2 regions of the Roseburia sp. AF20-18LB genome follow, and region 1 is predicted to be linked to the other one. Evidence: predicted binding sites of a transcription regulator. Region 1 holds the regulator's gene; the other holds the start of a gene.
What was found. Region 1 encodes NrdR, which represses ribonucleotide reductase genes. Its sites were predicted from a motif close to CACAANATNTTGTG; they were not measured.
Positions count from the first base shown of each region.

Region 2: the regulator NrdR is predicted to act here: its motif matches at 2,396-2,409, upstream of nrdD (anaerobic ribonucleoside-triphosphate reductase).

Region 1 is NZ_QTWP01000001.1:458,234-462,631, forward strand. Features, by position in the region: gene DWX65_RS02235 (hypothetical protein) at 1-78, opposite strand, end outside; gene trmD (tRNA (guanosine(37)-N1)-methyltransferase TrmD) at 132-878, opposite strand; gene rimM (ribosome maturation factor RimM) at 887-1,432, opposite strand; gene DWX65_RS02250 (hypothetical protein) at 1,591-1,998, opposite strand; gene nrdR (transcriptional regulator NrdR) at 2,092-2,544, opposite strand; gene DWX65_RS02260 (YlmC/YmxH family sporulation protein) at 2,709-2,960, opposite strand; gene ychF (redox-regulated ATPase YchF) at 3,022-4,122, opposite strand; gene DWX65_RS02270 (DUF6548 family protein) at 4,309-4,398, opposite strand, start outside.
Region 2 is NZ_QTWP01000001.1:629,909-634,306, forward strand. Features, by position in the region: gene nrdG (anaerobic ribonucleoside-triphosphate reductase activating protein) at 1-118, opposite strand, end outside; gene nrdD (anaerobic ribonucleoside-triphosphate reductase) at 137-2,299, opposite strand; gene DWX65_RS03090 (iron-containing alcohol dehydrogenase) at 2,731-3,948, opposite strand; gene DWX65_RS03095 (hypothetical protein) at 4,111-4,398, opposite strand, start outside.

The DNA.
Region 1 (4,398 bases):
GCTCCGGTCCGGCGTCCCATAACTCTTCGCATTTTTACGGTAAAACATCGTTTTCAGCACATCAAAAAAGCTTTTCACTACCGTCTTCCTCCTGCGGAATCTCTTCCATTCCTATTACTGCTAGACACATTCTAGCATTTACCCTGTGATTTGTCCAGCAAATGCTCAACCATTGCTTTCTCCTTTGCTGTCAAATCTGCATCTGCCAGCAAATCCGGTCTTCGTTCCATGGTTCTTTTAATGGATTGTTCTCTCCTCCATGCTTCTACTTTTGCATGGTCTCCGGAAAGCAAAATAGCTGGAACTTTCTTTCCCATCCAGTCTTCCGGTCTGCTATACTGCGGATATTCCAATAAATTTCCTTCAAAGGATTCTGTGGTTCCGGATTCATCATTTGCCAGTACGCCAGGCACCATACGGGATATCGCATCCACCATGACCATTGCCGGAAGTTCTCCTCCTGTCAGCACATAATCTCCAATCGACACATAATCCGTCACAATTTCTTCTAACACACGTTCATCGATGCCCTCATAATGCCCACAAAGCAGTACCAGGTCTTCTTCCTTCGCATAATCCTTTGCCATTTCCTGCTGAAACGTATTGCCCTGAGGTGTAAGATATACTGTTCTTGGCTTTCTTCCAATCTTCTGTGCCACTGCCTGCCACGCATCATAAATCGGCTGTGCCTGCATTACCATCCCGGCTCCGCCACCATACGGATAATCATCTACTTTTTTATGACGGTCTAATGTATAATCCCGGATGTTAATTGTTTCTATATTTAAAAGTCCTTTGCCAACTGCTCTTCCGATGATACTGGTATTCAGTCCCCGTTCTACCATATCCGGAAATAATGTTAATATATGAAAATTCATTTTGCTACCTACTTCTTATTAATATCACGAAGCCCATTTAAAAGGTGTACCGTAATGGTGCCTTCCTCTATATTGACATTTTTTACACAATCCTTAATTGCCGGAAGTAAAATATCATCTTCCCCATCTTTATGTAATACATAAATGTCATTTGCACCGGTCTGAAGTACATCCTTTACTTCACCTAAATCTTCTCCGTCATCTCCGGCTGCCTTTAAGCCAATCAAATCAGCAACGAAATACTCATTCGGAGCCAGCTTTACAGCATTTTCCCTTGTTACATATAGCCCTCTGCTCTTATACTTCTCTACATCATTTATATTATCAAATTCTTTGAATTTTAATATTACCAGATTTTTAAAGAAGCGCGCCTGTGTAACCTGAAGCTCCATCGGTTCTTTTCCAGTATCCAAAAATACCTGCTTCAGCTTTTTAAAACGCATGACATCATCTGTTGTCGGATATACCTTCACTTCGCCACGCACACCATGTGTATTGGTAAGTACACCTACCTGCAGCATTTCTTCCTTCCAGTCTTCCTGCACTTTCTTCATATTTTATCCTCTCTTATACTTCCCGTTCTTCAGGCAAGCCTGAATTTAATTATACAAAAGAAGCATAACTGCCGCAAGTAAAAAAGGTAAGATTCTTAAGAATTCTTAGGAATCTTACCTTCTAACGGTCTCTTACTTTTTTATAATCAAAATTGCTCTTATAAATTAAAGTTTTCTACATTTCGCACTTTTGCAGTATCCGTTGCAGTAATCTGCCGGATTCCGCTCTGTTCAATGTTCTCTCCCACAAAGAACTGATACTGCTGCAATACCTGATCTTTGTGCATATCGGATAATGCCTTCTCAACATCCAGGCTATGTATATCACTTTCAGAACCTTTCATCTCGTAGGTACGATCCGGCTGGTACTGTGCTGCATAATCTGCTGCCCCAAAATCCTGTTCTCTTCGTACCGGAGTCTCTAAGGTATCCTTCTGCTGCTGTTCAGATGCACCGGCATCTGCTGCCGTCTTAACAACCGGTGTATCTTCTACTGCATTCCGGATATTCTGTATGCTGTTGTAATCGTAAAATCCCGCATTGGGACGAATTCCTGAAATATTCATAACGATCACGTTCCTCACATCATAATTATCTGCTACTAATTTTATCGGATAAATTCAACCAAAATTAACCCTTTTCTCCAAAAAGATTTTCTTTTATTTATCCAGCATTTTCTTTAACTCATTCATAAAGGTATTTACATCCTTAAATTCACGATATACAGATGCAAAACGAACATACGCCACTGCATCTAAATCTTTAATCTTATCCATCAGAATCTCACCAATTACAGTACTTGGGATTTCCTTTTCTTCCCGATTAAAAATCTCTGTCTCCACTTCATCAACCAGTCTGGTTATCTGCTCCACCGATACCGGTCTCTTATGGCAGGCACGAAGTACACCTGCTTCAATCTTGGAACGGTCATACTGCTCTCTGCAGTTATCCTTTTTTATTACAATCAATGGAATTGTCTCAACTTTTTCATAAGTTGTGAAACGTTTTCCACAATCGTCACATAATCTTCTCCGACGAATGGAGTTATTGTCATCTGCCGGTCTCGAATCAATTACTCTGGTATTTTCACTGCTGCAAAATGGGCACTTCATCTTTTTTCTCCTATTCTAAAAACTACGCAAAACACGCTTTGTGAATTTTGCGTAAATAATACCGTTTTTCCATCACCAAACGTTCATAAAGAACTGCTGATATCAGCTTTTACAAATATTGGTCGTACTATTTTTAGTATAACTTTCTCGTATTCTTATGTCAACTAACTTTTCACATCTTCTACACAGACATCTACCAGAATAATATCCGGTCCAATCCGCACAACACGTTTCCATGGAATAATATATTCGCATGCCGGACAAAAAATACAGAAAAATTTTCCCGGCGCAGCTACAACCAGTGCACAGATTCTTCCATTGCACTCATCCAGTTCCAAATCCACCACATTTCCCAGGCAGCAACAGTCTGCAATATTAATCACCTGCTTTTCACACAATTCACAATAGCGTATCATGTGCCTGCCCCACTGTGCCTTTTCTTCTATTTATACTATGCCGGATTTTTCAAAAGGTTCCTTATACGTTGAAACGGAATAAAATAATATCGCCATCCTGAACAACGTAATCTTTTCCTTCCAGTCTTACCAGTCCCTTTTCTTTTGCTGCTGTCATGCTTCCACACTCAATCAGATGGTCATAGGATACCACCTCTGCACGTATAAATCCACGCTCGAAGTCGGTATGAATCTTTCCTGCCGCCTGCGGTGCCTTGGTTCCTTTGGTAATAGTCCATGCTCTTGTCTCATCTTCTCCTGATGTAAGGTAGCTGATAAGTCCTAACAATTTATAGCTTGCTGCAATCAGTTTCTCAAGACCGGATTCTTTTAATCCAAGGTCCTCTAAGAACATTGCTTTTTCATCATCATCTAATTCTGCAATTTCCTGTTCAATCTGTGCGCAGATAACAAATACTTCACTGTTTTCTGCGGCTGCCTGTTCTCTTACTCTTGCAACATGTGGATTGTCTGCACCATCATCTGCAAGGTCATCCTCACTTACATTTGCTGCATAGATAACCGGTTTTGCAGTTAATAAATTATAAGATGCAAACCATGCCTGCTCGTCCTCATCATCACTCAACGGATAAGTCTTTGCCATCTTTCCTTCTTCCAGATGTGCCTTTAAGGATTTCAAAAGTGCCTCTTCTTTTGCAAGTGTCTTGTCCATTCTTGCCTGCTTGGTAACTTTTGCAATTCTTCTTTCCAAGATTTCAATATCAGAAAAGATAAGTTCTAAATTAATGGTCTCAATATCACGAACCGGGTCAATGCTTCCGTCTACATGGACTACGTTGGTATCTTCAAAACAACGTACAACATGAACGATGGCATCTACTTCACGAATATTGGCAAGGAACTGGTTTCCAAGTCCCTCTCCTTTGCTGGCTCCTTTTACAAGTCCTGCAATATCTACAAATTCAATGACTGCCGGTGTTACTTTCTTGGAATGATACATCTCGCCTAACACCTTCAGACGGTTATCCGGTACAGTTACGATTCCCACATTCGGGTCAATGGTACAAAACGGATAATTGGCTGATTCTGCGCCTGCTTTGGTCAGTGAATTAAATAATGTACTTTTTCCTACGTTTGGTAAACCTACGATTCCTAATTTCATGATTTATATTTCTCCTTTGAAAAGTATTGTTTTTGCTGTATTAAAAACTTTCATACAATAACATATAGTGTACCACACGAAAGAAAAAATGTACATTTCTAATTTCTTATACCAGTTTGCCACCAGGCAGCATGATTAAAAACAGCACCTGTCATATTTCAATGGATGTTTCCATAACTAGAGCAATCATAACAGCATCTTTACACCGACAATAATTAAAATTATAACTGACACTATAATCAGGATTTTTCTCTCTGTCCAAAAATTGTCTGTTTT
Region 2 (4,398 bases), 170 kb from region 1:
CCCATGTTTCCGGCTGAAAACACTCTTTACAGTGGTTCCGGCAGCCGGATACAAACAGCACCGTTCTTACACCGGTGCCGTTCGCAATATCATTATATTTAATCGCTGAATAATGCATTTTCTTTTCACTTTCTTTTTATAAGTGAAGTACACGCTCCTTGATTTCCTGGGTTCTTCCCTGATTCCAGAACTGGGAACCAATATAACCACAGGTACGTCTTGCCACGTTCATCTTATCCTGGTCACGGTTGTGGCAATGCGGGCACTCCCATACTAATTTTCCATCATCATCTTTTACAATCTGAATCTCACCATCATAGCCACATACCTGGCAGTAATCGCTTTTGGTATTTAACTCTGCATACATGATATTCTCATAGATGAATTTCATTACAGATAAAACAGCATCCAGATTATCCTGCATGTTCGGAACTTCCACATAGCTGATTGCTCCACCCGGTGAAAGTGCCTGGAACTGGGATTCGAATTTCAGCTTGGTAAATGCATCGATGTTTTCGGTTACATGCACATGATAGCTGTTGGTAATGTAATTCTTATCGGTAACACCCGGAATAACTCCGAAACGTTTCTGTAAACATTTTGCAAATTTATAGGTGGTAGACTCAAGCGGTGTTCCATATACGGAGAAATCAATATTTTCTTTCTCTTTCCACTCCTTGCAGGCATCATTTAACCGCTGCATTACCTTTAAGGCAAATGGTGTTGCTGCCGGGTCGGTATGTGGTTTTCCAGTCATATATCTGGTACATTCGCAAAGTCCTGCATAACCCAGTGAAATAGTAGAATATCCACCATATAAAAGCTTGTCTATGGTCTCGCCTTTTTTCAGACGGGCAAGTGCTCCGTACTGCCAGAGAATCGGTGCCACATCAGAAGGTGTTCCCTTCAGGCGGTTATGACGCGCCATCAATGCACGGTAGCAAAGGTCCAAACGCTCATCAAATAGCTTCCAGAATTTTTCAAAATCTCCGCCGGAAGAGCATGCCAGATCTACCAGATTCAAGGTTACCACGCCTTGATTGAAACGACCGTAGAACTTTGGCTTGCCATCTTCATCATGATATACGGTAAGGAAGGAACGGCAGCCCATACAGGTATAGCAGTTGCCATCTTTTAATTCCTTCATTTTCTTCTCAGAAATATAATCCGGAACCATACGCTTTGCAGTACATTTTGCTGCTTTCTTCGTCAGATAATAGTATTCCGAATCCTCATGGATATTATCCTCTTCCAATACATAAATCAGCTTTGGAAATGCCGGTGTAATCCATACGCCATCCTCATTCTTAACTCCCTGATAACGCTGGTCCAACACTTCCTCTATAATCATGGCAAGGTCTTTTTTCTCCTGCTCATTCTTTGCTTCGTTCAGATACATGAACACGGTTACGAATGGGGACTGTCCGTTGGTAGTCATCAGCGTTACCACCTGATACTGAATAACCTGTACGCCCCGTTCGATTTCCGCATGAAGTCTTCTTTCCACAATGCTGTTAATCTTCTCTTCGCTCAGCTCCACACCGCTCTCTTTTAATGTCTGCAGCAGCTCTGCATGAATTTTCTCACGGCTGATCTGGACAAATGGTACTAAATGTGCCAGTGAAATACTCTGCCCGCCATACTGGGAGCTTGCCACCTGAGCAATAATCTGGGTTGCAATATTACATGCTGTAGAGAAAGAATGTGGCTTGTCAATTCTGGTTCCGCTGATAACGGTTCCGTTCTGTAACATATCCTCTAAATTTACCAGATCACAGTTATGCATATGCTGTGCAAAATAATCTGCATCATGGAAATGGATAATTCCCTGTTCATGTGCCTCTACAATATCCTCCGGAAGAAGGAATCTTCTGGTAATATCCTTACTCACCTCACCAGCCATATAGTCACGCTGCACGCTGTTTACGGTTGAATCCTTATTGGAATTCTCCTGTTTTACTTCTTCATTATTACATTCAATCAGACTTAAAATCTGTTCATCCGTAGAGTTGGATTTACGTACCAGGGCACGTTTATAGCGGTAAGTAATGTATTTCCGGGCAACAGAAAAAGCCCTCTTGTCCATTAACTGATCCTCCACTAAGTCCTGAATATCTTCTACATTCAGGGCATGGTTGGCATCCTTACAGGAATCCTCTATATATTGTGCAATCTCCTTAATCTGGTCTGCAGTCAATCGTTCCGCTTCCACCACCTCATGGTTCGCTTTATTGATTGCAATAATAATTTTTGAAATGTCAAAAACAGCCTCTGCGCCGCTTCTTTTAATGATTTTCATCGAAATCCTCTCCCATAAAAAAATAGTCTATTCGCATAAAATCGGCACAAAACTGTACTAGATTTTGTGTCGAATCTCTTCAACGCATATACAGTATACCATATCTTGTGTTTTACGCAAGGGAAATATACAAGATTCGTGAATTTTTTTCAGAAAAATTTTTTTAGAATTTAACGCTTTTTTCATAATCTGGACAATTATTTTTCACAAAATCCGGGTATACTACAAATATCAATAGAGAACAGGTTCATCCCCCAATGTCTTGTCTCTCTATTTGATAAAACTTTTTTCATAAATTTTCATAACTCCCCTTTGTACCCCCGCAGTGCTGTGGGGGTATTACCTTTGTAAAACCATTTTTCAGACTGTAAAAACCCCGTCTCAAATATCAATGCGATATCGAAACGAGGTTTTATTTTTTAATCTATTTTTTAGAAATCTACTTCCGTGTCATAGTAACAGCATTTCAGCAGTTTTTCCATTTCTTCCTGACTTGGCTGTCTTGGGTTGGAGCCGGTGCAGGCATCCAAAATTGCATTGGCTGCAATCTCAGGCAGTCTCTCTAAGAATACTTCTTCCGGTACAAAGCCCTGCTCAGCCGGATAGCTGTCCAGTCCGTAGTTCTTAATACAGTGCGGAATATTCAAGTCATCATTCATCTTACGCAGGTACTGGATTAAAAGTGCGACTTTCTCGTCCAGTGTCTCTCCGCCAAGCTTCATAAAATCTGCAATCACGCCATAACGTTTCTTTGCAGTCTCATCCTTTGCATTAAATGCAATAACCTTCGGCAGATACATGGCATTAGCTGCGCCATGAATAATATGTGCACCGTAGTCGGCAAATGCGGCACCGGTCTTATGTGCCATAGAATGTACGATTCCAAGCAGTGCATTGGAAAATGCCATTCCAGCCAAACACTGGGCATTGTGCATGGAATCACGTTTTGCCATATCTCCGTTATAGGAATCAATCAGATCATGCTGAATCATTTCGATAGCATGGAGTGCCAGCGGGTCTGTAAAATCACTGTTGGCAGTTGAAACATACGCTTCAATGGCATGTGTCATCGCATCCATTCCGGTGTGGGCTACCAGCTTCTGCGGCATGGTCTCTGCCAGTTCCGGGTCAACGATTGCTACGTCCGGTGTAATTTCAAAATCCGCAATCGGATATTTGATTCCCCTCTCATAATCCGTAATAATGGAAAATGCAGTTACTTCTGTTGCTGTTCCTGAGGTAGAAGAAATTGCACAGAAATGTGCTTTCTTTCTTAATTTCGGAATTCCAAATACCTTACACATGTCTTCAAAGGTAATATCCGGATATTCATATTTAATCCACATTGCTTTTGCAGCATCAATTGGTGAACCACCACCGATTGCTACAATCCAGTCCGGCTTGAACTTCTCCATAGCGGCAGCACCCTTCATCACGGTCTCAACAGATGGATCCGGTTCAATTCCTTCAAACAGTTCCACTTCCATACCTGCTTCTTTCAGATATGCCTCTGCTTTATCCAGGAAACCAAACCGTTTCATGGAGCCTCCACCAACACAGATCATTGCGCGCTTTCCTTCGAAGTTCTTCAGTGCCTCCAATGCACCTTTGCCGTGGTATAAATCTCTTGGTAATGTAAATCTCTGCATTCGTAATACCTCCTTGATAATCATTGTATGTTTACTGATATATTTTTATCATAACACAATAATATACAAAAGGTAACTGGATTTTTCTTATTTTTTGTGAAATTTTTATAAAAATTGGTTGGATTTTCCAAATATCACATACTGCTGTCTTATTACAAACTACTAATCCATAATATTAAATATAGTCAACTTATTATCAGTCAAAACTCTTGTCTGTCTTACTCTACCATTTGCTGCATTCACATCTACTTCATATAATACCTGTGTTGCTTCATCATTTCCAGGAACACCACATCTTATCATAGTAAAATAGTGCATATTTCCATCATCTGCCTCATACATATCTCCCTCCATTACTATCATGTCTTCTCCTGAATCATCCTCTGTTCCTTTGCTATAATATTCTACCAATTTCTCATATATAAATTCTTCTGTCAAATTAAGATTTTC